4 regions of the Pseudomonas chlororaphis subsp. chlororaphis genome follow, and region 3 is predicted to be linked to each of the others. Evidence: predicted binding sites of a transcription regulator. Region 3 holds the regulator's gene; each other region holds the start of a gene.
What was found. Region 3 encodes FliA, which starts transcription of late flagellar genes. Its sites were predicted from a motif close to CTAAAGTTTNNNNNNNNNNNGCCGNTAA; they were not measured.
Positions count from the first base shown of each region.

Region 1 (7,619 bases), 310 kb from region 3:
AACCGGGTGTGTGGAAAGCCATTGAGCGAGCGACAGACGGTAAGTGGCACGACAGCCGGTATACACCAGCCTTTGCGGCCTGTCCTCGAACGACGGCTTCGAATGGAGCGGCTACTTCTGGTCTGTGACCGGCCATTGCCAGTCCACTGCGAAGCAGCTTAGACCTGAATCCGGAGAGTGGAAAGGCAGAGGGTAGAGAGGGTGCGACACTTGGTCGCGCAGAGGCAGGGAACTGCCGCATCGAGCGATGCGGCAGTGGGTGGAGCGGTTATTGCTCGCTTGGGGTCTCGGTCTGCGGCTGGCTGGCCGCGTTGTGGGACAGGCTGTAGACGTAGGCCGCGAGCAGCTGCACCTTGTCGTTGCCCAGCAGTTCGCTCTGCGCCGGCATGTGGCCCTGGCGACCATGGCGAATGGTCTGTTGCAACTGGGTCAGGCTGGTGCCGTAGATGAAGCCCGCCGGTTGCGTCAGGTTCGGCGCGCCCATGATTTCCGTGCCCTGGCCGTTGGCGCCGTGACAGGCGACGCAGGTGGTGCTGAACGCCTGTTTGCCGGCGACCAGGTCGGCACTGCTGTCGGCGGGCAACGGCAGGCCGGCGAGTTCGTGACGCACATAGGCCGCGACGTTCTTCACCCCGTCCTCGCCCAGCACTTCACCCCAGGCCGGCATGGCCGCCATGCGACCGCCCATGATGGTGGCCTTGATGGTGTCGGCGTTGCCGCCCCAGCGCCAGTTGTTGTCGGCCAGGTTAGGGAAGCCGAAGGCGCCCTTGGCATCCGAGCCGTGGCACACCGAGCAGTTGGAAGCGAACAGGCGTCCGCCCATTTTCAGCGCCCGCGGATCCTTGGCCACTTCTTCCACGGGCATGGCGGCGAACTTGGCGAAGATCGGGCCGAACTTGGCGTCTGCCTTGTCCATTTCCTTTTCCCACTCGTGCACGCCGGTCCAGCCATTTTCATAGCCGGGCAGGATGCCTTTCCAGTTGCCCAGACCCGGGTAGAGGATCAGGTAGCCGACGGAAAACACCAGGGTGCCGGCGAACAGCATGAACCACCACTGCGGCAGCGGGTTGTCGTACTCCTCGATGCCGTCGAAGCTGTGGCCCATGGTCTGGTCGACGCTGCCCTTGGTCTCGCCCTTGCGCGTGCCGATCAACAGCCAGGTCAGGCCGATCAGGCTGCCGATGGTCAGTACGCAGATGTACGTACTCCAGAAGGTGGTCATGGCCGAATGCTCCTTGTCGCGTGCTCTTCGGATTGAGCGTCATCAGATGGATTGCCGTGCACTTGCGGCGAAGGTTCGTCGGCGAAGGGCAGCAGGCGCGCCTGGGCGAACTCCGGGTTGCGCTTGGCGTTGAAGACCCAGATCGACAGGCCGATGAAGGCAATCATCACCACCAGCGTGCCGAGCCCGCGGATCATGCCGCTATCGAGTTCAAGAACCATGGCTCACCTCTTGCTCTTGATCGCAGTGCCAAGCACTTGCAGGTAGGCGACCAGGGCATCCATCTCGGTCTTGCCCTTGAGGGAGGCGACGGCACCGGCGATATCGTCGTCGTTGTACGGCACGCCGAGGGTGCGCATGGCGCGCAGCTTGGTCTCGGTGTGGCTGCTGTCGACCTGTTGGGTGACCAGCCATGGGTAGGCCGGCATCTTCGACTCGGGCACCACGTTGCGCGGGTTGTACAGGTGCGCGCGGTGCCAGTCGTCGGAGTAGCGGGCGCCGACCCGGGCCAGGTCCGGACCGGTACGCTTGGAACCCCACAGGAACGGGTGGTCCCAGACGCTTTCACCGGCGACCGAGTAGTGGCCGTAGCGTTCGGTCTCGGCGCGGAACGGGCGGATCATCTGCGAGTGGCAACCGACGCAGCCTTCGCGGATGTAGATATCGCGGCCTTCCAGCTGCAGGGCGGTGTAGGGCTTCATGCCTTCCACCGGCTTGTTGGTGACGTCCTGGAAGAACAGCGGGACGATCTGGGTCAGACCGCCGATGCTCACGGCAAATACCATCAGCAGCATCAGCAGGCCGACGTTTTTCTCGATGACTTCGTGTTTCATGGCGGACTCCTCAGGCCATCTGCGCAGCGGCGGTGATTTCGGCAGGCTGGGCCGCGCGCACGGTGCGCCAGGTGTTGTAGGCCATCAGCAACATGCCGAAGAGGAAGATCGCGCCACCGACCAGCCGCACGATGAAGCCTGGGTGGCTGGCCACCAGGGTTTCGACGAAGGAGTAGGTCAGCGTCCCGTCTTCATTGACGGCGCGCCACATCAGGCCCTGGGCGATGCCGTTGACCCACATCGAGGCGATGTAGAGCACGGTGCCGATGGTGGCGAGCCAGAAGTGCGCGTTGATCAGGCCGATGCTGTGCATCTGCTGGCGACCGAAGACTTTCGGGATCATGTGATACAGCGCGCCGATGGAAATCATCGCCACCCAGCCCAGGGCGCCGGCGTGGACGTGGCCGATGGTCCAGTCGGTGTAGTGGGAGAGGGCGTTGACGGTCTTGATCGCCATCATCGGACCTTCGAAGGTCGACATGCCGTAGAACGCCAGGGACACCACCAGGAACCGCAGGATCGGGTCGCTGCGCAACTTATGCCAGGCACCCGACAGAGTCATCATGCCGTTGATCATGCCGCCCCAGCTCGGTGCCAGGAGGATCAGCGACATCACCATGCCCAGGGACTGCGCCCAGTCCGGCAGCGCGGTGTAATGCAGGTGGTGCGGGCCGGCCCAGATGTACAGGGTGATCAGCGCCCAGAAGTGCACGATGGACAGGCGATAGGAATACACCGGACGCTCGGCCTGCTTGGGTACGAAGTAGTACATCATCCCCAGGAAACCCGCGGTCAGGAAGAAGCCCACCGCGTTGTGGCCGTACCACCATTGCACCATGGCGTCGGTCGCACCGGCATACACCGAGTAGGACTTGGTCAGGCTGACGGGCAGTTCCAGGTTGTTGACGATGTGCAGGATGGCCACGGTGATGATGAAACCGCCGAAGAACCAGTTGCCGACGTAGATGTGCTTGGTGTTGCGCTTCATCACCGTGCCGAAGAACACGATGGCGTACGCCACCCAGACGATGGTGATGAGGATGTCGATCGGCCATTCCAGCTCGGCGTATTCCTTGGAGCTGGTGTAGCCCAGCGGCAGGCTGATGGCCGCCAGGAGGATTACCAGCTGCCAGCCCCAGAAGCAGAACGCGGCGATTCTCGGCGCGAACAGCTGGGTCTGGCAGGTGCGTTGCACCGAGTAGAAGGAGCTGGCGAACAAGGCGCAGCCGCCAAAGGCGAAGATCACCGCGTTGGTGTGCAACGGGCGCAGGCGACCGAAACTGGTCCAGGGCAGGTTGAAGTTGAGTTCGGGCCAGACCAACTGGGCAGCGAGAAAAACCCCGAGCCCCATGCCGACGATGCCCCACACCACCGTCATAATGGCGAATTGGCGGACCACCTTGTAGTTGTAGGCGGTACTGATAGAAGTGTTCATGGTTCCCCATCCACGGTTCAGCTGAAGTGAAAGCGACTGCGCACGGCAAGGCGCGCTCACTTCTTCTGGAGTTATAGGCAGACTAAAAGCGAGGTAAGCATGGGCAAACGGCAAGGGGCTGTTATTGACGGGGATCAATGGGCGCAGTGCGTGCGGGAACGGGGCTGGCTCTGGGATGTCGCGCAGCCGTCGCCGGCCGGCGAACCGCTGACCCTGATCCTGGCCCATGGCGCTGGCGCGCCGATGGACAGCGCTTTCATGAACGATATGGCCACACGCCTTGCGGCGCATGGGGTCAACGTCCTGCGCTTCGAGTTTCCCTATATGGCCCAGCGTCGCCTCGATGGTGGCAAACGGCCGCCTAATCCGGCGCCGAAGCTGCTGGAGTGCTGGCGCGAGGTCTATGCCCAGGTGCGACCTCATGTCGCTGGGCAGTTGGCCATCGGCGGCAAGTCCATGGGCGGGCGCATGGCCAGTTTGCTCGCCGACGAGCTGGGCGCCGATGCGCTGGTGTGCCTGGGGTATCCGTTTTATGCCGCCGGCAAGCCGGAGAAACCGCGGGTCGCCCACCTGGCCGAATTGCGCACCACGACCCTGATCGTCCAGGGCGAGCGCGACGCCCTCGGCAACCGGGCGGCGGTCGAAGCCTATGCGCTGGCGCCGGCTATCGAGCTGTTCTGGCTGGCGGCGGCCGACCATGACCTGAAACCGCTCAAGGCCTCAGGCTTCACCCATGAGCAGCACCTGGAAGCGGCGGCGCGGAAGGTCGCCGAGGTCTTGCGCCAGTTGAATGGCTGAACGCTTTTTGACTGTAGGAGCGAAGCTTGCTCGCGATTGTTTTTCAAGGCGACAACGGTGGCGGCTGCCAAGCTCCATCGCAAGCAAGCTTCGCTCCTACAGATACAGAAGACGCGCGTGGTGCTGGAAAACAGGCAATAAAAAACCCGGAAGGCGAACCTTCCGGGTTTTTTGTCTGGCTTCGGTTTAGCGGTTGAAGCGTTCGACCAACGAGTACTGCGTGTTGGCGGTGCGGGTCAGCTCTTCGCTGAGTTGTGCCGAATGCTGCGCCTGCTCCGAGGTCTGGTCGGCCAGTTGGGCGATGGTGCTGATGTTGCGGCTGATCTCCTCGGCCACGGCGCTTTGCTCTTCGGTGGCGGCGGCGATCTGGGTGGTCATGTCGGTGATGTTGGCCACCGCTTCGCTGATGCCCACCAGCGCCTGGTCGGCTTCCAGCACCCGGGCCACGCCTTCCTCGGCCTGACGGTGTCCGGCGTCCATGGTCTGCACCGCCGTGCTGGCGGTTTGCTGGAGCTTGGCGATCAGGGTGTGGATCTGCCCGGTGGATTCGCTGGTGCGTTGCGCCAGTTGGCGAACCTCATCGGCCACCACCGCGAAGCCGCGGCCCATTTCCCCGGCGCGAGCCGCTTCGATGGCCGCGTTCAGCGCCAGCAGGTTGGTCTGGTCGGCGATGCCCTTGATCACATCGACCACGCCACCGATTTCGTCGCTGTCCTTGGCCAGTTGGGTCACGGTCAGGCCGGTTTCGCCCACCACCACCGACAGGCGCTGGATCGCTTCGCGGGTTTCCCCGGCGATGTCGCGACCGCGTCCGGTGAGGCGGTTGGCTTCCTGGGTGGCATCGGCGGTGCGCTGCACGTGGCTGGCCACTTCCTGGGTGGTGGCGGCCATCTGGTTGACCGCGGTGGCCACCTGTTCGGTTTCCACGCGCTGGCGTTCCAGGCCGCTGGAGCTGTTGTGCGCCAGGGTGTCGGACTGCCGCGCCTGCTCGTTGAGGTGCTCGGCGGTATCCTGCAGGCGGGTAAGGCAGGTTTTCAGGCGGGCTTCCTGGCTGAGGATCGACATCTCCAGGCGCGCCTGGGCGCCACGGCTGTCGGTGTACATCTGGGCGATCAGCGGGTCGGAGGTGGTCTGCTCGGCCAGGCGCAGCAAACGCTTGAGGCCGCGCTGTTGCCAGCTCAGCCCGAGCAGGCCGAGCGGCACGCAAAGGCCGGCGGCGAGGGCAAAGCCCCAGGAAGAGTTGAGCCAGGCGCCAATCAGGAAGCTCAGCTGGCTGATCAGGATGAATGGCAGCCAGTCCTGAAGTATCGGCAGCCATTTGTCGCGTTTCGGAATGGCCGACTTGCCCTGGTTGATGCGTTGGTAAAGCGCTTCGGCGCGGCGGATCTGCTCGGCGGTGGGCTTGACCCGCACCGACTCGTAGCCGACCACTTGCTGGCCTTCGAAGACCGGTGTCACGTAGGCGTTGACCCAGTAATGGTCACCGGTCTTGCAGCGATTCTTGACAATGCCCATCCATGGCAAGCCTTGTTTCAGGGTGGCCCACATGTGCGCGAACACCGCGGCCGGGACGTCGGGGTGACGGACCAGATTGTGCGGTGCGCGGACCAGTTCCTCACGAGAAAACCCGCTGATTTCAACGAAGGCATCGTTGCAGTAGGTGATCACGCCTTTGGCATCGGTGGTGGAGATCAACCGTTGCTGAGTCGGAAAGGTACGTTCGCGCTGGGTGACGGGCTGGTTGTTACGCATGGTTTTTCTATCCGCAAGGCTTTGATAGGTTGTCGGCGGCCTTCGCCAATTATTGAGGTTTTTTTCAGTAATTTGAGAAGTGCCTCATTGACAGGGGCCTTATTTTGCAAGCAGGGGCGAGGGGGCGCGGCGAAGCCGAGGCCCGTCCAGGGAGCCCCGGCCTGGCCAGGGTCACCCCGCGAGCATCGGGTAGGTGAACAGCCCGAAGTGCAGCAGGTTCAAGCCGAAATGGGTGGCCACCGCGGCGCCCAGGCCGCCAAAGCGGTAGGCCAGGCCGTAGCCGACCCCGGCGATGCTCGCCAGCAGCCACCATTGCCAGCCGGCGCCCACATGCACCAGGCCGAACAGCAGGGCCGCGCACATCAGTGCCAGGTTTTCACCATAGGGCAGGTGCTTGAGGCGACGGCTCAGGCCGCCCTGGATGTAGCCACGGAACAGCGCTTCTTCCACCAGGGTGACCAGCAGCAGGTTGTTCAGCACCCACAGCCAGGCCTGGTCCGGCCATTTCGGCGCCCAACTGATGATGCCCAGCAACACCGCTCCGCCCAGGGCCGCCAGGGCGGTCAGGGTCAAGGCCAGGGCAGTGGTATAGAGGGACAGGCGCAGCGAGCGGCGCCCGATGATCCAGGGGCAGACCAGCAACAGCCAGAAGCCGATCAGCGGCTTGTCCTGGTTCAGGTACATGGAAAACGGCACGGCATCGGCGGTGAAGCGTTGCGGGCCGATCGCCCGGCCATTGTAGAAACCGGGGAGCCAGTGCATGGCCAGCGCCAGGGCCAGTACCACGAACAGGCCGTGTCCCAGGTAGCGCGCGTAAGGGCTTTTCTGCTGGCGCACGGCAAAGCCCGCGCACAGCAGCAAGGCGACGGAAACCGCCGCCAGCAGGCCCAGTTGGCCGTAGCTCAGGGCCAGGGCGTAACCAATGGAGAGAAGTGCCAGGTACATCCATGGCAGAACAGTCATGTGGAATCCTTGTTGCGAAAAGAATGGAATCAGCCGCTCGCGCAACCTGCGTCGGCGGTTACTGGATAGAACGAGCGGGCGGCCAGTATAACGAGGCGCGGGCGATGAATAAGTGAAACAAAAACACCGCCCGTAGGCGGTGTTGGTGTTGCAGCATGGCGTTACGCGGCGATCAGTTGCCGCAGGACGTAGTGCAGGATCCCGCCGGACTTGAAGTATTCCACTTCGTTCAGGGTGTCGATGCGGCACAGCACCTCGACCTTTTCCTGGCTGCCATCCTCGTGGGTGATCACCAGGGTCAGGTTCATCCGCGGTGTCAGCTCGATACCGGTCAGGCCCTGGATATCCAGGGTTTCCTTGCCAGTGAGGTTCAGGCTCTTGCGGTTCTGATCGAGCTTGAACTGCAGCGGCAGCACGCCCATGCCCACCAGGTTGGAGCGGTGGATGCGCTCGAAGCTCTCGGCGATCACCGCCTTGACCCCCAGCAGGTTGGTGCCCTTGGCGGCCCAGTCGCGGCTGGAGCCGGTGCCGTATTCCTGGCCGGCAATCACCACCAGCGGTGTAGCCGATTGCTGGTACAGCATGGCCGCGTCATAGATCGCCAGTTTCTCGCCGG
Region 1 covers NZ_CP027712.1:2,160,971-2,168,589, forward strand. The annotation lists gene ccoP (cytochrome-c oxidase, cbb3-type subunit III) at 269-1,222, opposite strand; gene C4K27_RS09860 (cbb3-type cytochrome oxidase subunit 3) at 1,219-1,443, opposite strand; gene ccoO (cytochrome-c oxidase, cbb3-type subunit II) at 1,447-2,055, opposite strand; gene ccoN (cytochrome-c oxidase, cbb3-type subunit I) at 2,066-3,490, opposite strand; gene C4K27_RS09875 (alpha/beta family hydrolase) at 3,590-4,288, shown strand; gene C4K27_RS31185 (hypothetical protein) at 4,315-4,485, shown strand; gene C4K27_RS09880 (methyl-accepting chemotaxis protein) at 4,475-6,040, opposite strand; gene C4K27_RS09885 (CPBP family intramembrane glutamic endopeptidase) at 6,212-7,003, opposite strand; gene acnA (aconitate hydratase AcnA) at 7,165-7,619, opposite strand, start outside.
Region 1: C4K27_RS09880 (methyl-accepting chemotaxis protein) is a predicted target of FliA. The motif match lies at 6,070-6,097, and genes of this name have one in related genera.

Region 2 (7,619 bases), 3.3 Mb from region 3:
GCTGACCATGGCCTGGTGGGCCGTGTGCAGCGCCATGTTCTACATCGTGGTCGGTGCGTCCCTGGCGTTGGCCCACGGCTCCCGCAATGCGCTGATCGGCATGCTGCTGTCGGTGCTTTGCTATGGCCTGGTCAACAGCGTGCTCAGCCGTTTTGCCATGCGCAGCGGGTTGTCGGTGGCGCTGTTTTCCCGGCTGCTGTTCGGCAGCAGCGGGGCCTGCCTGGCGACGCTGATTTTCTTCTCCACGGCGATCTACTACGCAGTGTTCGAAGGCTCGGTGATCGCGGTGGCGCTCAATTATCTGTACCCGCAGTTGGTGTATCCGCTGGCGGCCCTGCTGGTGGTGCTGTACAGCGTGCCGCTGATTCTGGGCAGCGTGCAGCACTGGCTGGACAAGCTCAACGGCGTGCTGCTGCCGGTGTACCTGGGCGGGCTGCTGGTGGCGGTGGGGCTGTCAATCGCGCGTTATGGCTACCAACCGCAGTGGCTGGATTTCGGCCCGGCCAGCCCCGGCGCCTTTGCCTGGTGGGACTGTTTCGTGGCGTACATGGGGGTGTGGATCCTGATGCTGTTCACCTTCGACTACGCGCGCTTCGGCAAGCCTGAAGACGCCGGCTACCACGGGCGCTGGAACTTCGGCATGCCGTTCTACGCGGTGACTTTCCTGCTCAACGGCGCGGCGGGCATCTACCTGGTCAGCAGCATTCCCCACGAAGGCGCGCTCAACGAAGTCTCGGTGGTGATGGCGATCCTGCAACTCATGGGGCTGTGGGGGCTGCTGTTCGTCTGGGCCACGCAAACCCGGATCAACACTGCCAATTACTACCTGGCGACCCTGAACATGCAGGCGTTCTTCGGCCGCTTCGGCGTGCGCGGTTCATACCTGATGTGGGCGCTGGCGGTAGGGGGGATCGTCTACGTCCTGATGCTGGCGGACGTGTTCGCCTATCTGCTCAAGGCGCTGGCCTACCAGGGTATCTTCGTCGTCGCCTGGGTTGGCGTGGCGCTGGCGCAGATCCTGTTCGGGCGCACCGAGGTGGCGGCCATCGAGCGTGTCGCAGCGTTCAACGGTGCGGGGCTGAGCGCCTGGTTCGGCGGGACCGCCCTGGGGCTGTTGCTGATGTGGGCCGGCGGTGGGCTGGCGAGTTTTTCCGCACCGCTGACCGGGGGGCTGGCGTTTGTCTTGCAAGTGGGGCTGTCCAGCCGCAGCCGCGGCAGATTGCCTGCCATCAGTTGAGATCCGATCTGTAGGAGCGAGGCTTGCCCGCGAAGAGGCCATGGCAAGCACCACAGGGTCAGGTCTCTGAACCGGTGGTGTGACCACTGATGCTATCGCGGGCAATCGAGCGTCGACCGGCCGCTCCTACAGAAAAGGCGGTGTTCAGAACAATTGGGTGAACAGCCAGTACAGGCTGCCGGACAGCAGGATCGCCGCCGGCAGGGTCAGTACCCAGGCCATCAGCAGGTTGCGGATGGTCTGCATCTGCAGGCCGCCGCCGTTGGCGACCATGGTCCCGGCCACGCCCGAGGACAGCACGTGGGTGGTGGACACCGGCAGGCCGAACAGATCGGCGGCGCCGATGGTCAGCATCGCCACGGTTTCCGCCGAGGCACCCTGGGCGTAGGTCAGGTGGGTCTTGCCGATCTTCTCGCCGACGGTGACCACGATGCGTTTCCAGCCGACCATGGTGCCCAGGCCGAGGGCGATGGCCACGGCGATCTTCACCCACAGCGGAATGAAGCGCGTGGCGTTGTCGATCTGCTGCTTGAACAGTTGCAGCTTGCCCTGGGTGTCGGCATCGAAATCGCCGACCTGGTACTTGTCCATCAGGCGGATGGTTTCGCTGCTCAGGTACATGTCGTTGCGCACGTTGCCCATGGCTTCGGCCGGCACCTTGGCCAACGAGCCGTAGCCCTTCACTTCGTCACCGATATGACCGGTCAGGGCGGCCAGGGCCGGGACCAGCTGCGGCGTGGCTTCCTTGCTGCGCACGTAGTCGGAAAGCACCGCGCGCGGGTCGGCCGGGGCCGGTTGCGGGGCGTTTTTCACCAGGGCTTGCTGGGTGACCTCGGCCACCGCGGCGAATTGCAGGGCCTGGTCGGCCGGCATGGTGCGGTTCAGCGCGTAGGCCATGGGCAGGGTGCCGACCAGGATCAGCATGATCAGGCCCATGCCTTTCTGGCCGTCGTTGGAACCATGGGCGAAGGACACGCCGGTGCAGGTGACGATCAGCATGCCGCGAATCCACCACGGCGGCGGGGTATTGCCCTTGGGCGCCTTGTACAGCGCGCGGTTCTTCACGAACAGGCGCAGGGCCAGGAGCAGCAGGGCGGCGAAGGCGAAGCCGATCAGCGGCGAGAACAGCAGGGCGTAGCCGACCTTGGTGGCCTGGCTCCAGTCCACACCGCTGGTGCCGTCGCGGCCGTGCATCAGGGCGTTGGCCACGCCGACGCCGATGATCGAGCCGATCAGGGTGTGGGACGACGAGGCTGGCAGGCCCAGCCACCAGGTGCCGAGGTTCCATAGGATGGCGGCGATCAGCAGGGCGAAGATCATGGCGAAGCCGGCCGACGAACCGACCTGCAGGATCAGCTCCACCGGCAGCAGGGCGATGATGCCGAAGGCCACCGCGCCGCTGGACAGCAGCACGCCGAGGAAATTGAAGAAACCCGACCAGACCACCGCGAAATGCGGCGGCAGCGAGTGGGTATAGATCACCGTGGCCACGGCGTTGGCGGTGTCGTGGAAGCCATTGACGAACTCGAAGCCCAGGGCGATCAGCAGCGCCACGCCGAGCAGCAGGAACGGGGTCCAGGTGGTGACCGTGGTGCCCAGCTCGTGCACGTCGTGCATCAGGCTGTAGGCGGTGAACAACAGGCCCATGGCGAGGACCGCGAAGAACACCACCAGGGTGAAGGGGCTGGCTTTTTTGTCCAGCTGCGGTCTGGCTTCGAGGGCGGGGGAAGGGGAGGTGGCGGTCAGGGAAGGGGTGGCCATTGCCGGACAATCCTGTGGCAGGGAGGAGTGTCGCCCATGATCGTTGCCAAATATTACAGAGAGGCTGCCTCAGGTCAGTGTTTGGGTGAATCCTTTAACCACTGATCAAGAAGCCGCGCCATTTTATGTAGGAGCGAGCGGGCGGCGGCCTACATATCCTGGCGCTTGCGAAACGCCCAGCGGCCGGCGATGACGGTGAAGGTGGCGACCAGCGCGACGAGGATCCAGAAGCCCTCCGGGTCCTCGGAGAAGGGGATGCCGCCGACGTTCATGCCGAAGAAGCCGGCGATGATGTTGATCGGCAGCGCCAGCACCGTGACCACGGTCAGGGTGAACAGGGTGCGGTTGGTCTGTTCGTTGATATTGGCGGCGATTTCTTCCTGCAGCAGCTTGATCCGTTCGCCGAGGGCGGTGAGGTCGTTGATGATCAGGGCGAACTCCTCGGTGGACTTGCGCAGCTCCTTGACGTCCTCCTTCTGCAGCCACTGCGGCGGACGGTTGAGCAGCCGCAGCAGCGAGCCCGGCTCCAGCGCCAGCAGGCGTTGCAGGCGCACCAGCACCCGGCGCATGGCCCCCAGCTCGGCACGGTTGGTGGAGATCCGCGCGGCCAGCAACTGGTCTTCGATCTGGTCGACGTTGAGGCTGGTCTTGCGCACGATCTGGGTCAGTACTTCGCCCTGGTCGCGCAGCAGGTGCACCAGCAGTTCCAGGGGCGAGCGAAAACGTTCGCCGGCCTTGACCGAGGAGCGCAGCTTGTCCACCGAGTGCAAGGGTTGCAGGCGTGCGCTGACGATCAGCCGGCTGCGCACACAGACCCACAGGGTGGAGATGTCCGAGGAAACCATGCTGCCGAAGTTGAACACCACGTCGTTGACCACCGCCAGCAGGGCCGAATCCACATGCTCGATACGGGTCGAGCGCGAGCCTTCGTGCAAGGCCTCGAAGAATTCCTCGGGCAGGGCCAGGTGCGTTTGCATCCAGCGTTCGCAGGCGGCATGGGCCAGGTTCAGGTGCAGCCAGAGAAACGCCTCGCCATCGTCCGGCTGTTGCAGGGCTTGCAGGGCCTTGGCCGAATCCAGTTCGCGACCCCGCTCGCCGGGGCGGAACGCAAAGCCGTAGAGCAGGCCGAACAGATCCGAATCGCGATGGGCATGGTCGATGCTGTGGTTCATGGAGGCTCGCAGGAGGGAAGGCACCTGTAGGCGGTTTTACAGGTTCACTTGAGCCCGATCATCGCAAGGCTTCATGACTATTTTGTGACGATTCGAAGTGCGACATTCGGCGGTTATAACCGGCTGTCGGAGGCGCTCAAGAAAGCCTGTTTCAGGCCGATCACGCCTACGACGACTGCACGATCGGCTTGCCCCGGTTTGCCTGACAGGGATGTTCGCACGCTACCCATGCCCGCCTCGGGCGTGCTCTATCCCTGTTGAGAGATCTCATTCGATGTCCTTGCAAAAATCCCTGAGAGCGCAAGTTCTGGCTTTGTTGAGCGGCAGCCTGCTGGCGGTGCTGTTGATCGCGCTGGCGTGTTTTCACTTCCTGTCCAACGGCGTGCAAGGTTATCGCGAGCTGATCGAGGGGCCGTTGCGCACCTCGCAGTTGATCGATGAAGCCAACCTGCAATTCAAGGTCCAGGTGCAGGAATGGAAAAACGTGTTGCTGCGTGGCAAGCAGAGCGCCGACCTGAGCAAATACTGGCAGCAGTTCGAGGATCGCCAGCGCGATGTGCAGGGCATTCTTGGCCAGCTGGCGGCCGAGCCCGGCATCGATGCGGCGCTCAAGGGCCGTATCGAGCGCTTGCGTGAAGAACATCGGGTGCTGGGCACGGCGTACCAGAAAGGCCGCGATGCCTTTGTCGCCGCCGGTGCCGACCCGGCCGCCGGCGATGCCGCGGTCAAGGGCGTGGACCGCGCCGCCAGCGAGCAGATGAGCGCACTGGTGAGCGAGCTGCGCAAGCAGGGCAGCGAGCGGTCGCGCGACATCAGCGCCGCCGCCCAGCGCACGGTGTGGATCGGCCTGCTGGTGATGCTGGCCTCGGGCTTGCTGATCGGCCTGCTGAGCCTGTGGCTGGTCAACCGCAGCCTGGTGGAACCGATCCGTCAGTTGATCGACTACGTGGCGCAACTCAGCCGTGGGCGGATTGCCGAACGCGTGGCCAGCAGCCGCCAGGACGAGTTGGGCAAGCTGGCGGTGGCCGCCAATACCTTGCGGGATTTCCTCGCTGACACCTTCAGCCGCCTGCAGCGCAGCGCCACCGACCTGGACAGCTCCAGCGGCGAACTGAATGCGATTGCCACCCTGATGTCCCAGGGCACCAACGATCAGTTCAATCGCACCGACCAGGTCGCCACGGCGATGAATGAAATGTCCGCCACCGCCCAGGAAGTGGCGCGCCATGCGGCGGATGCGGCGCGCGCCGCCGATGACGCCGATCAGTCGGCCCAGCAGGGCGAGCAGGTGATGCAGGGCACCATCCACACCATCACCCTGATGCGTGGCGAAATCGCCAACACCGCCGAGGTGATCCGCCGCCTGGAGGCCGACAGCGGGCGTATCGGCAAGGTGCTGGAGGTGATCCGTGGCATCGCCGAGCAGACCAACCTGCTGGCGCTCAACGCGGCCATCGAGGCGGCCCGGGCCGGCGAGGCCGGGCGTGGCTTCGCCGTGGTCGCCGACGAGGTACGCAGCCTGGCGCAGCGCACCGCGGCGTCGATCATCGAGATCAACCAGATTATCCAGAGCGTGCAGACCGGCGCGCTGGACGCTGCCCATGCGATCGAGAGTGGCCAGGCGCGCAGCGATGCCAGCGTCGAGCAGGTGACCCAGGCCGGCGCCATGCTGGAGCGGATCACCGAGGCGGTCGAGGCGATCCGCGACATGAACCGGCAGATCGCCACGGCGGCGGAAGAGCAGACCTCGGTGGCCGAGGACATCTCGCGCAACCTGACCGAGATCACCACGATCGCCAGCACCAACCTGGATAACGTGCAGCGCACCGAGCGCGCCAGCCAGAACCTGCACGAGCTGTCGGGGCAGTTGAACGAGGTGACGGCACGCCTGAGTGCCTGATGCGCCAGCGCATGAAAAAGCCGCGTGGCCTTTCGGCCGCGCGGCTTTTTTTGTCCTGAAGAATTACTTGTCTTGCTTGTTGCTCAGGACCTTGCCGGTCTTGGCATCCAGGTCGACGTCCCACTCGACGCCCTTGGCGTCACGCAGTTCCACCTGGTAGACGTAGGCGCCGGCCGCTGTTTGCTCAAGCTCGGTGTCGGTGATGTTGGCGGCGGTGGTGCCAGGGTGTTCGGCCAGTGCTGCCTGGTTGAGTTTTTCCAGGTCCATGATGGTGCCGGCCTTGAGCAGGCCCGAGATCAGGTCCGGGCGCACGTCGGCCTGGGCCAGGCCGGCGGTCAGGGTCAGGGCGGTAGCGGCGAACAGGGCAGTCAACGTTTTCATAGGGTCTTTCCTTGGGGTGATTCGTTTAAGTGGGTTCAGGTTAGCCGGTACAACTTAATTCACCCTTAATTCAGCGCAAGCTTTGCGCCGTTTGTTCAATCGCCGTGGCCCTCGGGTCTTTCAAGCTGTGCTCTCGAACAGGAGAGGCAGTGATGAAAGCAATGATCAAAGGCTTGTACGGTCCCGCGTTTTTCGCCGGCTTCATCGGCGCTGGCGTGTGGGTGATGGGCACACCGGGGCTGGCCCCGGGCTGGTTGCTGCTGGTGTTCGCCGGGGCGCTGGGGGTGTCCTTTCTGGCGGAGTGGTGGTTGCCCTATGAGGTGGACTGGAACCGCCCGCAACAGGATCGCTTGCGTGACGTGTTGCACGCACTGGTCAATGAAAGCCTGAATGCCCTGGGGTTGCTGCTGTTGCCGGGGCTGGTGAGCCTGCTGGCGTTCGATGGCCTGTGGCCGCGCGGCTGGTCGCTGTGGGCGCAGTTGGCGCTGGCGATGGTCGTCGCCGACTGCGGCCTGACCCTGGCGCATTACTTCAGCCATCGGTTGCCCTGGCTGTGGCGTCTGCACGCGGTGCATCACAGCGTGCAGCGTTTGTATGGCTTCAACGGCTTGATGAAGCATCCGCTGCATCAAGCCGTTGAAGCCAGCGCCGGGCTGTTGCCGCTGCTGTTTTTGGGAGTCCCCTTGCCGGTGGCGCAACTGCTGGCGTTTGCCATTGCCATCCAGCTGCTGTTGCAGCACTCCAATGTCGACATGCGCCCCGGTCCCCTGGGCTGGGTGTTTGCCTGGGCGCCGATGCACCGCTTTCACCACATGAAGTACGGCACCGCCGGCAATGTGAATTTCGGCCTGTTCCTGAATGTCTGGGACTGGCTGCTGGGCACGGCGTTTTATTCCTCGGCCTACCCGATCCGCCAGGGCGACCTGGGCATCGGCAGCCAGCCGGATTATCCGCAGGCGTATTGGCGACAGTTGCTCGCACCCTTCAGCAGGCAAGCCGTGTATGAGGAACCGCCGGTGCCCTTGCCGTTGCGCCGTTGAGTCAGTCCAGCAGGCGCAGCTCGATGTGTTGCAGGGCTTGGCGCGCGGTGACGCCGAACAGGGTTTTCAGGGTGCGGGAGAAGTGCGCGGAATCGGCAAACCCGGCGCCATGAGCCGCCTCGGTGATG
Region 2 covers NZ_CP027712.1:5,202,792-5,210,410, reverse strand. The annotation lists gene C4K27_RS23440 (purine-cytosine permease family protein) at 1-1,237, shown strand, start outside; gene C4K27_RS23435 (inorganic phosphate transporter) at 1,382-2,998, opposite strand; gene C4K27_RS23430 (transporter) at 3,148-4,170, opposite strand; gene C4K27_RS23425 (methyl-accepting chemotaxis protein) at 4,445-6,070, shown strand; gene C4K27_RS23420 (PepSY domain-containing protein) at 6,134-6,451, opposite strand; gene C4K27_RS23415 (sterol desaturase family protein) at 6,604-7,491, shown strand; gene C4K27_RS23410 (helix-turn-helix domain-containing protein) at 7,493-7,619, opposite strand, start outside.
Region 2: C4K27_RS23425 (methyl-accepting chemotaxis protein) is a predicted target of FliA. The motif match lies at 4,306-4,333, and genes of this name have one in related genera.

Region 3 (7,619 bases):
GTGCCGCCGTTCCTGCTGGACGTGTTCTTCACCTTCAACATCGCCCTGTCGATCGTCGTGCTGCTGGTCTGTGTGTATGCCCTGCGACCGCTGGATTTCGCGGTGTTCCCGACCATCCTGCTGGTGGCGACCCTGTTGCGCCTGGCGCTGAACGTGGCCTCCACGCGGGTGGTGATGCTCCACGGCCAGGACGGTCACGCCGCCGCCGGTAAAGTGATCCAGGCCTTCGGCGAGGTGGTGATCGGCGGTAACTACGTTGTCGGTATCGTGGTGTTCGCGATCCTGATGATCATCAACTTCGTGGTGGTGACCAAGGGGGCCGGGCGGATTTCCGAGGTGAGCGCGCGTTTCACCCTCGATGCGATGCCGGGCAAGCAGATGGCCATCGACGCCGACCTCAACGCCGGCCTGATCGACCAGGCCCAGGCCAAGGCCCGCCGCTCGGAAGTGGCCCAGGAGGCCGAGTTCTACGGTTCCATGGACGGTGCCAGCAAGTTCGTCCGCGGTGACGCCATCGCCGGCCTGCTGATCCTGTTCATCAACCTGATCGGCGGCATGGCGGTCGGTATCTTCCAGCACCACATGTCCTTCGGCGATGCCGGCCGGGTCTACGCCTTGCTGACCATCGGTGACGGTTTGGTGGCGCAATTGCCATCGCTGCTGCTGTCCACCGCGGCCGCGATCATGGTGACCCGTGCTTCCGGTTCCGAAGACATGGGCAAGCAGATCAACCGGCAGATGTTCGCTTCGCCCCGGGCCCTGGCTGTCGCCGCTGGCCTGATGGCGGTGATGGGCCTGGTGCCGGGCATGCCGCACTTTTCCTTCCTGAGCATGGCGGCCCTGGCGGCCGGTGCCGCGTACCTGTTCTGGAAACGCCAGAACGTGGTCAAGGTCAAGGCGCTGGAAGAGGTCAAGCGCCAGCAGGAACTGCTGCCATCGCCGGCCCGCGCCCAGGAAACCAAGGAGCTGGGCTGGGACGATGTGACCCAGATCGACATGATCGGCCTGGAAGTCGGCTACCGCCTGATTCCCCTGGTGGACCGCAACCAGGGTGGGCAATTGCTGGCGCGGATCAAGGGCGTGCGCAAGAAGCTGTCCCAGGACCTGGGCTTCCTCATGCCCACTGTGCATATTCGCGACAACCTCGACCTGGCGCCCAGCGCTTACCGGCTGACGCTGATGGGGGTGATCCTGGCCGAGGCCGAGATTTACCCGGATCGCGAGCTGGCGATCAACCCGGGGCAGGTCTATGGCACGCTCAACGGCATCAACGCCAAAGATCCGGCCTTCGGCCTGGAGGCGGTGTGGATCGAGATCAGCCAGCGCGCCCAGGCGCAGTCGCTGGGCTACACCGTGGTCGACGCCAGTACCGTGGTCGCCACCCACCTCAACCAGATTCTGTACAAGCACTCCAGCGAGCTGATCGGCCACGAAGAAGTCCAGCAGCTTTTGCAATTGCTGGCCAAGGGTTCGCCGAAGCTGGCGGAAGAGCTGGTGCCGGGCGTGCTTTCGTTGTCCCAGCTGCTCAAGGTGCTGCAGGCGCTGCTGGCCGAACAGGTGCCGGTGCGCGATATCCGCAGCATTGCCGAGGCCATCGCGAACAATGCCGCCAAGAGTCAAGATACTGCCGCTTTGGTGGCCGCGGTGCGTGTCGGATTGTCGCGCGCCATCGTGCAAAGCATTGTAGGCACTGAGTCCGAGCTGCCTGTGATCACCTTGGAGCCCAGGTTGGAACAGATTTTGCTCAATAGTCTGCAGAAGGCAGGACAAGGCTCGGAAGAGGGTGTCCTGTTGGAGCCAAGCATGGCTGAGAAGCTGCAGCGTTCGTTGATCGAAGCCGCGCAGCGCCAGGAAATGCAAGGTCAACCGGTGATTCTGCTGGTAGCCGGTCCGGTCCGCGCGATGCTCTCGCGGTTCGGACGCCTGGCGGTCCCGGGCTTGCACGTGTTGGCGTACCAGGAAATCCCTGACAACAAGCAAGTGACCATCGTTGCGACAGTAGGGCCCAACGGCTGAGGTAGTGGGTTATGCAAGTTAAGCGTTTTTTCGCCGCCGATATGCGTCAGGCCATGAAGCTGGTTCGTGATGAGCTGGGCGCCGACGCTGCCATCATTGGCAATCGCCGCATCGCCGGCGGTGTCGAGCTGACGGCTGCCCTGGATTACAAGCTATCGGCGCTGGCGCCGCGGGTGCCGAACATGGAGCTCGAGGACGAACTGCGCAAGACTCAGTCGCGCATCGTCACCGCCCAGGCCGAACTGAGCCTGCGTGGCGACGGCGATTCCAGTACCAATCGCCAGTTGTTCGCCGGCCTGCCGCTGACCGCCGCCGAGCCGCTGATCGAACCTACGTTCAACGAGCCCCAGCGCCCTGCTCCGGTGGCCGCCGCGCCGGCGGTCGATCAGCGGGCACTGGACTCGATGCGTTTTGAACTCAACGGCCTGCGCGAGCTGCTGGAAGTCCAGCTCGGCTCCCTGGCCTGGAGCCAGCTGCAAGGCAGCCGGCCCGAACAGGCTAACCTGTGGCGGCGCCTGCAGCGTATCGGCTTGTCCGGTCCGCTGGCCCGCGACCTGCTGGCGCTGATCACTGAAATCGACGAACCCCGCCAGGCCTGGCGCATGCTCCTGGCCCACCTGGCGCGGATGATCGTGACCCCGGAAGTCGAGCCACTGGAGGAGGGCGGTGTGATCGCCATGGTCGGCCCCGCCGGCATGGGCAAGACCACCACCCTGGCCAAGCTGGCCGCGCGTTATGTACTCAAGTACGGCGCGCAGAACATCGCGCTGGTGAGCATGGACAGCTACCGCATCGGCGCCCAGGAACAGCTCAAGACCCTGGGCCGGATCCTCAATGTCTCGGTGACCCATGTCGACCCGGGCCAGTCCCTGGCGCAAGCCCTCGATCCGCTGCTGCGCAAGCGTGTGGTGCTGATCGACACCGCCGGCCTGCAAGCCAGCGACCCGGCCCTGCGCATGCAGCTGGAAAGCCTGGCCGGACGTGGCATCCGGGCAAAAAATTATCTGGTCTTGGCAACCACCAGCCAGAAACAGGTTCTAACCGCCGCATACCACAGCTACAAGCGTTGCGGGCTGGCCGGCTGCATCCTGACTAAACTGGATGAAACCGCCAGCCTTGGTGAGGTGTTGAGCCTGGCGATCAGTCATGAACTCCCTGTTGCCTATCTGACCGATGGCCCGCGGATTCCGGACGATCTGCACTTGCCGCGCCGTCACCAGCTGGTCAGTCGTGCGGTGAGCGTGCAGATGCAGGAAGAACCCAGCGAAGAAGCCATGGCTGACATGTTCGCTGACCTCTACCACAACCCGACCAAGCGGGTTGGCTGAGGGAATCATGAAAAGATTGCAATGTACCTACATCGATGGTCTGCCAGGCATTGTTCCGTTGGTGAACGCGCAGCCAGTTATGTGGCCCCGTCTAAGTAAGACAAGGTAAAGAACGAACATGGGCAGCATGCATCCCGTACAGGTGATCGCGGTGACCGGCGGCAAAGGTGGCGTCGGCAAGACTAACGTGTCAGTGAACTTGTCCCTGGCCCTAGCGGAGCTCGGCCGGCGCGTCATGCTGCTGGACGCCGACCTGGGCCTGGCCAACGTCGACGTGCTATTGGGGCTGACCCCCAAACGGACCCTCGCCGACGTGATCGAAGGCCGCTGCGAGCTGCGCGATGTGCTGCTGCAGGGGCCGGGTGGAATCCGTATCGTGCCGGCGGCGTCCGGCACCCAGAGCATGGTTCATCTGAGCCCGGCGCAGCATGCCGGCCTGATCCAGGCTTTCAGCGACATCGGCGACAACCTCGATGTGCTGGTGATCGACACCGCCGCCGGCATCGGCGACTCGGTGGTCAGCTTCGTCCGCGCGGCCCAGGAAGTGTTGCTGGTGGTCTGCGACGAGCCGACCTCGATCACCGACGCCTACGCGCTGATCAAGCTGCTCAACCGCGACTACGGCATGAACCGCTTCCGCGTGCTCGCCAACATGGCGCAGAGCCCGCAGGAGGGGCGCAATCTGTTCGCCAAGTTGACCAAGGTCACGGATCGCTTCCTGGACGTGGCCCTACAATATGTCGGCGCCGTGCCTTACGACGAATGCGTGCGCAAGGCCGTGCAAAAGCAGCGTGCGGTCTATGAGGCGTTTCCGCGTTCGAAATGCGCGCTGGCATTCAAGGCCATCGCGCAGAAGGTCGATACCTGGCCGTTGCCGGCCAACCCACGCGGACATCTGGAATTTTTCGTCGAGCGGCTCGTGCATCAGACAGCGGGACCGGTGCTATGAGCGCCAGCGGCTACAACCTTTACAAAAAGTCGGCACGTGACAGCCAGTACGAATTGATCGAGCGCTATGCGCCGCTGGTCAAGCGTATTGCCTATCACTTGCTGGCGCGCCTGCCGGCCAGTGTCCAGGTCGAAGACCTGATCCAGGCCGGGATGATCGGTCTGCTCGAAGTGTCGACCAAGTACGACGCGAGCAAGGGCGCGAGTTTCGAGACCTACGCGGGTATCCGTATCCGTGGTGCGATGCTCGATGAGGTCCGTAAAGGTGACTGGGCGCCGCGTTCGGTACATCGCAATACCCGGATGGTGAGCGATGCCATTCGCGCAATTGAAGCTAAAACCGGTCGTGACGCTAAAGATCATGAAGTTGCGGCCGAACTTCAATTGAGTCTCGACGATTATTACGGGATTTTGAACGACACCTTGGGCAGTCGCCTGTTCAGCTTCGACGACCTGTTGCAGGACGGCGAGCATGAAGGGCTGCATGAGGATGGCGCGAGTGCTCATCTCGAGCCGTCGCGCGACCTGGAGGACGAACGTTTCCAGGCCGCGCTGGCGGACGCGATTGCCAATTTGCCGGAGCGTGAGCGACTGGTCTTGGCGCTGTACTACGACGAAGAGCTGAACCTCAAGGAAATCGGTGAGGTCCTGGGGGTCAGCGAATCGCGGGTCAGCCAGTTACACAGCCAGTGCGCGGCCCGTTTGCGGGGGCGTTTGGGAGAGTGGCGAGCGCGCTGACAGGCAGTGTGGGGGACACTGCGGACGAGACTGGCACGACGTGGCCGGACTTGCGGTGTGTATTCCATGCAGTCGTTGAGTGCTCTGCCTGATTGATTGAATGGCGCGTTCAGGTGCTGGACGCGTTTAAGACTGCTTGGAGGTCGAATTGGACAAGAACATGAAAATCCTCATCGTTGATGACTTCTCAACGATGCGGCGGATCATAAAAAACCTGTTGCGTGACCTGGGGTTCACCAACACGGTCGAGGCTGACGATGGCACCACCGCCATTCCGGTCCTCAACAGTGGGAGCATCGACTTTCTGGTAACGGACTGGAACATGCCCGGCATGACCGGTATCGATCTGCTGCGCCATGTGCGCGCCGATGAAAAACTCAAGCACCTGCCGGTACTCATGGTGACCGCTGAAGCCAAGCGCGAACAAATCATCGAAGCTGCCCAGGCCGGCGTAAACGGTTATGTGGTCAAGCCCTTCACGGCCCAGGCGTTGAAAGAGAAGATCGAGAAGATCTTCGAACGCATCGGTTGAGAGTGGAATCATTCCGCCACGGGGGAGCTATGGAGCACAACGAATCTTCATTGGGCGATTTCGAATCGACCCTGAAAAAACACGCACTCGAACTGGTCGACAGCCTTGAAAAAGGCAAGTTCGGCGAAGCCGTGCAACTGATCCATGAGCTCAACCAGACCCGTGACCGCGGCCTGTACCAGGAGGTCGGCAAGCTCACCCGCGAGCTGCATAGCGCCATCGTCAATTTCCAGATTGACCCGCATATGCCGCAAGCCGAGGAAGTTTCACAGATCACGGATGCCACCGAGCGCCTGTCCTATGTGGTCAGGCTGACCGAGGCCGCGGCCAACCGCACCATGGATCTGGTCGAGAGCGCCACCCCGCTGGTCAATGGCCTGAGTAGCGAAGCCCAGGCCCTGAGCGCCGATTGGGGGCGTTTCATGCGCCGCGAACTGGGCGCCGAGGAATTCCGCGACCTGGCCCGCCGGGTGGACGGTTTCCTGACCCGCAGCGAGCAAGACACGCGTGCGGTATCGAGCAACCTCAACGACATTCTGCTGGCGCAGGACTACCAGGACCTGACCGGTCAGGTGATCAAGCGCGTGACCCAGTTGGTCACCGAAGTCGAGAGCAACCTGCTCAAACTGGTCCTGATGGCCAGCCAGGTCGATCGTTTTGCCGGCATCGAACATGACCGTGAATCGATCCTCGCTGAAAAAGATCCGCAAAAACATCTGGCCAAGGGTGAAGGTCCGCAGATTCATGCCGATAAACGTGAAGACGTTGTATCCGGTCAGGACGATGTCGACGATTTGCTTTCCAGCCTTGGATTCTAGGAGCACCCATACATGAGCTTCGGCGCCGATGAAGAAATCCTTCAGGATTTTCTGGTTGAGGCCGGCGAGATTCTAGAGCAACTGTCCGAACAACTGGTCGAGCTGGAAAGCCGACCGGACGATGCGGATCTGCTCAACGCAATTTTTCGCGGTTTTCACACTGTAAAAGGGGGCGCCGGCTTCCTCCAGCTCAACGAGCTGGTGGAGTGCTGCCACATCGCCGAGAACGTGTTCGACATCCTGCGCAAGGGTGAGCGTCGCGTCGACGCGGAACTGATGGACGTAGTGCTCGAAGCGCTGGACGCAGTGAACGGCATGTTCGGCCAGGTGCGCGAGCGTACCGAGATCACCGCCGCCACTCCGGAGCTGCTGGCTGCCCTGGCCCGTCTGGCCGAGCCTGCGGGGGCCGAGGAGGTCGCCGCGCCGGTGGCCGACGTTGAGACAGTTGTTGAAGCCGTTGCCGAGCCGGTCGCCGAGTCGACCGAAAGCGAGTCCGGCGATATCACCGACAGCGAGTTCGAGCAGCTGCTCGATTCGCTCAATGCCGCCAAGGCCGAGGCCGAAGCCCCGGCTGCTGTTGCTCCCGCGACGCCTGCCGCCGGCAGCGAAGCGGCCAGCGACGAAATCACCGATGCCGAGTTCGAGTCGTTGCTCGATCAATTGCACGGCAAGGGCCAGTTCGCACCGGATGCGGTGGCCCCTTCGGCCACGGCGCCGGCTGCGGAAAAAGCCGCGGCCAGCGATGAAATCACCGATGACGAGTTCGAAGCCCTGCTGGATCAGCTGCATGGCAAAGGCAACTTTGCGGTCGATGCGCTGGACTCCGCGGTGGCAGCGGCGGTACCGCCGGCTGCGCCAAGCGCGGCCGCCGCCGGTAGCGACCTGATCACCGACCAGGAATTCGAATCCCTGCTCGACGAGCTGCATGGCAAGGGCAAGTTCTCTGAAGTGCCCGCAGCCGCGGCGACCGTGGGTAGCGCAACGGCCGCCACGGCTCCGGCGCCTGCCGCCATCGCCAAGCCAGCGGTGAAGAAGCCCGAAGCCAAGGCCGAAACGCCAAAACCGGCTCCAGCCGCTGCTCCGGCGCCCGCTCGTGCTCCGGCTGCCGCCCCGGCGGAAAAGCCGGTCAGCGAAGCCGAAACCACCGTGCGGGTCGATACCGCGCGGCTGGACGAAATCATGAACATGGTCGGCGAGCTGGTGCTGGTGCGTAACCGCCTGGTGCGCCTGGGGCTCAAC
Region 3 covers NZ_CP027712.1:1,853,269-1,860,887, forward strand. The annotation lists gene flhA (flagellar biosynthesis protein FlhA) at 1-2,016, shown strand, start outside; gene flhF (flagellar biosynthesis GTPase FlhF) at 2,028-3,344, shown strand; gene fleN (flagellar synthesis regulator FleN) at 3,463-4,293, shown strand; gene fliA (RNA polymerase sigma factor FliA) at 4,290-5,030, shown strand; gene C4K27_RS08455 (chemotaxis response regulator CheY) at 5,191-5,562, shown strand; gene C4K27_RS08460 (protein phosphatase CheZ) at 5,592-6,380, shown strand; gene C4K27_RS08465 (chemotaxis protein CheA) at 6,393-7,619, shown strand, end outside.

Region 4 (7,619 bases), 3.2 Mb from region 3:
AAGCCTGGGCCGCTTCTACGACCTCACACCGACCGCCTTCAAGGAAATGACTCACCCATGAATGCCGCAAAACGCCTGGAAATTTTCCGCAGGCTGCACGAAGACAATCCGGAACCGAAAACCGAACTGGCCTATTCGTCGCCCTTCGAGCTGCTGATTGCCGTGATCCTTTCGGCCCAGTCCACCGATGTCGGGGTCAACAAGGCGACGGCCAAGCTCTTCCCCGTGGCCAATACGCCGGCCGCCATCTATGCCCTGGGCGTCGAAGGCCTGTCCGAGTACATCAAGACCATCGGCCTGTACAACAGCAAGGCCAAAAACGTGATCGAGACCTGCCGCCTGCTGGTGGAACGGCACAACAGCGAAGTCCCGCAGACCCGCGAAGAGCTCGAAGCCCTGCCAGGCGTCGGCAGGAAGACCGCCAACGTGGTACTCAACACGGCTTTCCGCCAACTGACCATGGCCGTCGATACGCACATCTTCCGGGTCAGCAACCGCACAGGGCTGGCCCCTGGAAAGAATGTCGTGGAGGTCGAAAAGAAACTGATGAAATTCGTGCCCAAGGAGTATCTCCTCGACTCCCATCACTGGCTGATCCTCCATGGCCGCTATGTGTGCCTGGCCCGCAAGCCGCGCTGTGGAAGCTGCCGGATCGAGGACCTGTGCGAATACAAGCACAAGACCTCTGACGATTGAGCAATCATTGATTTTGATGATAGGTCGATTGAAAAAATCTTTTTTACCAGTCCCGAGAATATCGATATAAGGAGCGCCAATGGCAGTCTTAGCCTGGAGTTAACCTTATGAGTACTGGCAAAGAACAACTGGACGTAGAAGACGACTTCACCCCTGTTGAAACAGAAGATGCAGAGCCTGTGGTAGAGGTGGCCAAGACCAACTTGAGCAAACGTCGGACCATCGACAACCTTCTGGAAGAGCGGCGCTTGCAAAAGCAACTGGCCGATTACGACTTTGATCTTTAGTAACAAAAAGCCTCCTTTGACGGAGGCTTTTTTGTTACACAGCCAACATTTCAAGTCGCTTCTTTTCAAACCACGCCATGCGCGGCTGAGGGATCCAACATCGCCGACAGACCGGCAAGCCCGCAACGCAATGAACGCTCGCAAAAGCCGCTGTTTTTCCCTCCCGTGCCTTGTTGTAGCGCCTCAACCTTCATACCAGCTGATGGCGCTTGGCAAACTCGATCAGGTCCACCAGCGAGCGGGCGTTGAGTTTCCCCAACAGCCGCCTTTTGTAGGTGCTCACCGTTTTACTGCTCAAGCACAGGCCCTCGGCAATCTCCTTGTTGGTCTGCCCACCAGCGAGTTGCTTCAGGACCATCAACTCTCGACCCGACAGGCTGGACAACATCCCCTCCTCGCTGGCGATGCCCAGGCTTGAGCGCAGGGTATGCAAGGCTTCGTTGGGAAAATAACTGTAGCCGGCCAGGACTGCCCTGACGGCACTGATCAATTCAGTGATGTCCTGCTGCTTGCACACATAACCCGCCGCACCAGCCTGCATGCAGCGCATGGAGAAAGGGCCAGGTACTTGCAGGCTCAATACCAGCACTTTGGTCGACATGGCTTTTGACGAAAGTCTGGCGATAACTTCCAGGCCATCGAGTTTGGGAATACCAATATCAAGAATAAGGATGTCTGGAACATGTTCATAAGACAGTTTCAGGGCATCCATGCCATTGTCCGCCTCGGCAACTACTTCAAAGCCGTGCCGCTCCATCAGCATGCGCACAGCCAGACGAGTGACGGGATGATCATCTACGATCAAAACTTTCTTCATGGGTAAGTCCAGAGTCCGCTATTGGTTTTTCAAGCAAACACCATAACCCAGTCATTTGGCCCGTGGCATGGCCATGCCCTGGGCCAGCATCGCCCCGAGAAGTTCCTTACAAACAATACGGATTTGCCCTACAAGGAAAAATTGAACGTCGCCCCCTATATATAACTACTCCTGACTTTCCTACACTTCGTATTGAAAAGAACAGACTGAAAGATAGTCGAGATCCCATTGAAACAATGGCCAGTGGAAACTTTTAGTTATGGTCTCCAGACACCCACTTTGATCGATTAAAACATCAGGCATAAAAAAGCCCCGCTCATGGCGGGGCTCTTTTAAAACGACTCAAGGCATCAGAACAGAGTCCGCCCCTTGTTGGCCGCAATACGCATGCGCAGGGCATTGAGCTTGATGAAGCCAGCCGCATCCGCCTGGTTGTAGGCGCCGCCGTCTTCTTCGAAGGTCGCAATGTTGGCATCGAACAGCGACTCATCGGACTTGCGACCGGTGACGATCACATTGCCCTTGTACAGCTTCAGGCGAACCACGCCGTTCACGTGGGCCTGGGAGGCGTCGATCATCTGTTGCAGCATCAGACGCTCAGGGCTCCACCAGTAGCCGGTGTAGATCAGGCTGGCGTACTTGGGCATCAGCTCGTCTTTCAAGTGAGCGACTTCACGATCCAGGGTGATCGATTCGATCGCCCGGTGAGCGCGCAGCATGATGGTGCCGCCAGGGGTTTCGTAGCAGCCGCGGGACTTCATGCCGACATAGCGGTTTTCCACGATGTCCAGACGACCGATGCCGTTTTCACCGCCGATGCGGTTCAGGGTCGCCAGCACGGTGGCCGGGGTCATCTCGACGCCGTCGATCGCCACGATGTCGCCGTTGCGGTAGGTCAGCTCGATGTAGGTCGGGGTGTTGGGAGCCTTCTCCGGGGAGACGGTCCAGCGCCACATGTCTTCTTCGTGCTCGGTCCAGGTGTCTTCCAGCACGCCGCCTTCATAGGAGATGTGCAGCAGGTTGGCATCCATCGAGTACGGGGATTTCTTCTTGCCGTGACGTTCGATCGGGATCGCGTGCTTCTCGGCATAGTCCATCAGCTTCTCGCGGGACAGCAGGTCCCACTCACGCCAAGGAGCAATCACTTTCACCCCTGGTTTCAAAGCGTAGGCGCCCAGTTCGAAACGAACCTGGTCGTTGCCCTTGCCGGTAGCGCCGTGGGAAATGGCGTCGGCACCGGTTTCGTTGGCGATCTCGATCAGGCGCTTGGCGATCAACGGACGAGCGATGGAGGTACCCAGCAGGTACTCACCTTCGTAAACGGTGTTGGCGCGGAACATCGGGAAAACGAAATCGCGGACGAACTCTTCGCGCAGATCGTCGATGTAGATCTCTTTCACGCCCATGGCTTGCGCCTTGGCACGTGCAGGTTCGACCTCTTCGCCCTGACCCAGGTCAGCGGTGAACGTCACCACTTCACAGTTATAAGTATCCTGCAGCCACTTGAGGATCACCGAAGTGTCCAGGCCGCCGGAATACGCCAGAACGACCTTGTTTACGTCCGCCATGCCATCACTCCACGGGGTTCTACGGAAAGCCGTCAAGTCTACCGATCAACGCGGATAATTTACAGAGGCGCGACAGCTTATGACGACGAAGCGACAGATTATGTCGAGCGGGCGACGACGACAGCCGTTTCAGGAAGTCGCCGCGGCATTGGCGGGGGCAGCGGCCTGGGGTGCCGGTTTTTCCGCGACCGGGACACGTTGCAGCTGTACGTTGACCCGACGATTCTTGGCCCGGTTCGCCGCATTGGTGTTGGGCGCCAACGGGTAGCGCTCACCGTGGAAACGCATCTCGATCTGCGACTCGGGAATGCCATTGGCCTTGAAGAACTCCATCACCGCCAGCGCCCGGCGCCGCGACAGGTCACGGTTGGTCAAGCGGTTGCCGCTATTGTCCGAGTGGCCATCGAGCTGGATGTGATTGACCGTCGGATCGGCCTTGAGAAACTCGAGCATCACCTGCAGCCTGGCCTTGGCTTTGGCGTCCAGGTCGATGCCGCCCCCGGGGAAGCCGACCTCGGATTGCCTGACCTGATCGAAATTCTTCGGCAGCAACTTGGCGACACAGCGTTGGTAGTCGCCATACGCCTTGCTGAACTTGACCGGCAACAAGCGCACCTCGGACACCCCACCCTCGCGGGAGTAGTGGCGAACCACCGGGCTGCGCCCATCCATCAATCCACCGATCAGTCGCCCGGCCTGCAGTTGCGAGCTGTTGAACAGCACATCGCCGCTGCCGAGCCGTACCGAACCCAGGTTGATGTCGCCCCGTCCCGGCTGCCACGGCGCGGCCGCTGCGAGCAGCATGGCCGAACCGCCAGCGAGCATCGGGTTGTAGGCCTTGAGGCGAAAGGTCGCCTGCTCGCCGGCGCGACGCACGAACTCCCCGGAACCGAAATCGGTGATCGGCTGGCTCAGACGGCACTCGAATTTATCGCCTTCGACCGTCCACTCAATGCTCTCCAGACGGGTCTGGAAAGTCAGCGCCATCGCGGGAAGGCAGGCGAACACACTGAGCAAGGCTAGATAACGCTGGCGCACGGGAGGCTCCACTGACTTGTACATCACGAAAATCGAAATGCCTGTTTACGGCATACCTTCGGGATATCGGAAGCTTCACGCAAAACTTGATAGCGAGTGCCTGGAAGAGTCTTTTCCGGTAGCATTCACTGGAGTTTGACCCGCCTGGAATCCCCAATGTCCGACCGCCTGACCCTGCTGCGTCCCGACGACTGGCATATTCATCTTCGCGATGGTGCCGTGTTGACCAATACTGTCGCGGATGTCGCGCGCACCTTTGGCCGCGCCATCATCATGCCTAACCTGGTACCTCCAGTGCGCAACGCCGCTGAAGCCGATGCCTATCGCCAGCGCATTCTCGCTGCGCGGCCGGCCGGCAGCCGCTTCGAGCCGCTGATGGTGCTCTACCTTACCGATCGCACCCAGCCCGAAGAAATTCGCGCGGCCAAGGCCAGTGGTTTCGTCCATGCCGCCAAGCTCTACCCGGCCGGTGCGACCACCAACTCGGACTCGGGCGTCACCAGCATCGACAAGATCTTCCCGGCGCTGGAGGCCATGGCCGAAGTCGGCCTGCCGCTGCTGATCCACGGTGAAGTCACCCGCGGTGAAGTCGACGTGTTCGACCGCGAGAAGCTGTTCATCGACGAGCACATGCGCCGTGTCGTCGAGCGATTCCCGACGCTCAAGGTGGTGTTCGAACACATCACCACCCGTGACGCCGTGCAGTTCGTCAATGAGGCCTCGGCCAACGTTGGCGCGACCATCACCGCCCATCACCTGCTGTACAACCGCAACCACATGCTGGTTGGCGGCATTCGCCCGCACTTTTATTGCCTGCCGATTCTCAAGCGCAACGTGCACCAGGAAGCGCTGCTCGACGCCGCCGCCAGCGGCAGCCAGAAGTTCTTCCTTGGCACCGACTCCGCGCCCCACGCCCAGCATGCCAAAGAAGCGGCCTGCGGCTGTGCCGGCTGCTACACCGCCTATGCCGCGATCGAGTTGTACGCCGAAGCCTTCGAACAGCGCAACGTGCTGGACAAGCTGGAAGCCTTTGCCAGCCTCAACGGCCCACGCTTCTATGGCCTGCCGGCCAACACCGATCGCATCACCCTGGTTCGTGAAGAATGGACCGCCCCTGCCAGCCTGCCTTTCGGCGAGCTGACCGTCATCCCGCTGCGCGCCGGTGAAAAACTGCGCTGGCGCCTGCTGGAGGAACACGCGTGAGTGAAGACCATTTCGACGACGAGCAGGACGGTCACAACGGTGGTGGCTCGCGTCATCCAATGGCGGCACGCTTTCGTGGTTACCTGCCGGTAGTCGTCGACGTTGAAACCGGTGGTTTCAACTCGGCCACCGACGCCTTGCTGGAAATTGCCGCGACCATCATCGGCATGGACGAAAAGGGCTTCGTGTTCCCCGAACACACCCTGTTTTTCCGCGTAGAGCCTTTCGAAGGCGCCAACATCGAAGCCGCGGCGCTGGAGTTCACCGGGATCAAGCTCGACCATCCGCTGCGCATGGCCGTCAGTGAAGAAAGCGCGCTGAACGATATCTTCCGCAGCGTGCGCAAGGCCCTGAAGGCCAACGGCTGCAAGCGCGCGATCCTGGTCGGGCACAACAGCAGCTTCGACCTGGGCTTCCTCAACGCGGCTGTCGCGCGCCTGGACATGAAGCGCAACCCGTTTCATCCGTTCTCCAGCTTCGACACCGCGACGCTTGCCGGCCTGGCTTATGGCCAAACCGTGCTGGCCAAGGCGTGCCAGGCTGCCGATATCGACTTCGATGGCCGTGAGGCGCACTCCGCCCGCTACGACACCGAGAAGACTGCCGACCTGTTCTGCGGCATCGTCAATCGCTGGAAGGAAATGGGCGGCTGGCAAGACTTCAACGACTGATACCGTCACTGAACGACCGCGCATAAAAAAACCGGCCCTGGGGCCGGTTTTTTTATGAGTGAAGCGCGGCTTACAGCTTGCCGGCGTTCTCGCTCAGGTAAGCAGCAACGCCTTCTGGCGAAGCAGTCATACCCTTGTCGCCTTTCTTCCAGTTGGCCGGGCAGACTTCGCCGTGCTCTTCGTGGAACTGCAGAGCGTCGACCAGACGGATCAGCTCTTCCATGTTACGGCCCAGCGGCAGGTCGTTAACGATCTGCGAACGAACGACACCTTTGTCGTCGATCAGGAACGCGCCACGGAAAGCCACGCCGCCTTCGGACTCAACGTCGTAGGCCTTGGCGATGTCGTGCTTCATGTCGGCAGCCATGATGTACTGGACCTGACCGATGCCACCGGCATTGATCGGGGTATTGCGCCAGGCGTTGTGGGTGAAGTGCGAGTCGATCGAAACAGCGATCACTTCAACGTTGCGTGCCTTGAAGTCAGCCATGCGGTGGTCCAGGGCGATCAGCTCGGACGGGCAGACGAAGGTGAAGTCCAGCGGGTAGAAGAACACCAGGCCGTATTTGCCTTTGATGGCCGAGGACAGGGTGAAGCTGTCGACGATTTCGCCATTGCCGAGAACGGCGGGAACGGTGAAGTCAGGGGCTTGTTTGCCTACGAGTACGCTCATTGGATATCTCCTGGTGTGATCGAATGAAGAATGAGATCCAGCCCAGTTTGCCGCCGCCAAGCGACAGCCCTGTGACTCGATCCCGCTTCGTAAGGACCGCACATCATACACCGCGTTTTTGAGCTGTCCTTAGTGGTTTTTCCATCCCCTGGGTTCAGGCCGCAAAAAAGCCGCCCTGCTGGACAGCTCGTCACCCGTGCTAGAAAAAACCGTTCGTCTGCCAGATACGCATCTGGCAAAAAGCCCCAGGAAACCACTTTGACAATCATTCTCGTTAACATTAAGATCCGTCGCATTGAGCCATAACCAACGACGGTTCTCACCTTATGTATGTCTGCCTCTGCACTGGCGTCACCGACGGACAAATCCGCGATGCAATCTACGACGGTTGCTGCAGCTATCGTGAAGTACGCCAAGCGACCGGCGTGGCCAGTCAATGTGGCAAATGTGCCTGCCTCGCCAAGCAGGTGGTACGTGAAACCCTGACCGAACTGCAAAGCAGCCAGCCAGCGATTCCTTACCCAGTAGAATTTAATGTTGCGTAATTAACGCCATTTAAAAGAGCCGGACTTCATGTCCGGCTTTTTTATGCCTGTAATTCAATCGCTTAGCATCAAAACGCGGAACACAAACATTCTTATTCCGATTAATTTTCATATATTATTC
Region 4 covers NZ_CP027712.1:5,426,766-5,434,384, forward strand. The annotation lists gene C4K27_RS24490 (Rnf-Nqr domain containing protein) at 1-50, shown strand, start outside; gene nth (endonuclease III) at 58-696, shown strand; gene C4K27_RS24500 (PA3496 family putative envelope integrity protein) at 804-983, shown strand; gene C4K27_RS24505 (response regulator transcription factor) at 1,174-1,800, opposite strand; gene C4K27_RS24510 (argininosuccinate synthase) at 2,151-3,368, opposite strand; gene C4K27_RS24515 (flagellar protein MotY) at 3,498-4,406, opposite strand; gene pyrC (dihydroorotase) at 4,563-5,609, shown strand; gene rnt (ribonuclease T) at 5,606-6,280, shown strand; gene C4K27_RS24530 (peroxiredoxin) at 6,351-6,953, opposite strand; gene C4K27_RS24535 (bacterioferritin-associated ferredoxin) at 7,280-7,498, shown strand.
Region 4: C4K27_RS24515 (flagellar protein MotY) is a predicted target of FliA. The motif match lies at 4,470-4,497, and genes of this name have one in related genera.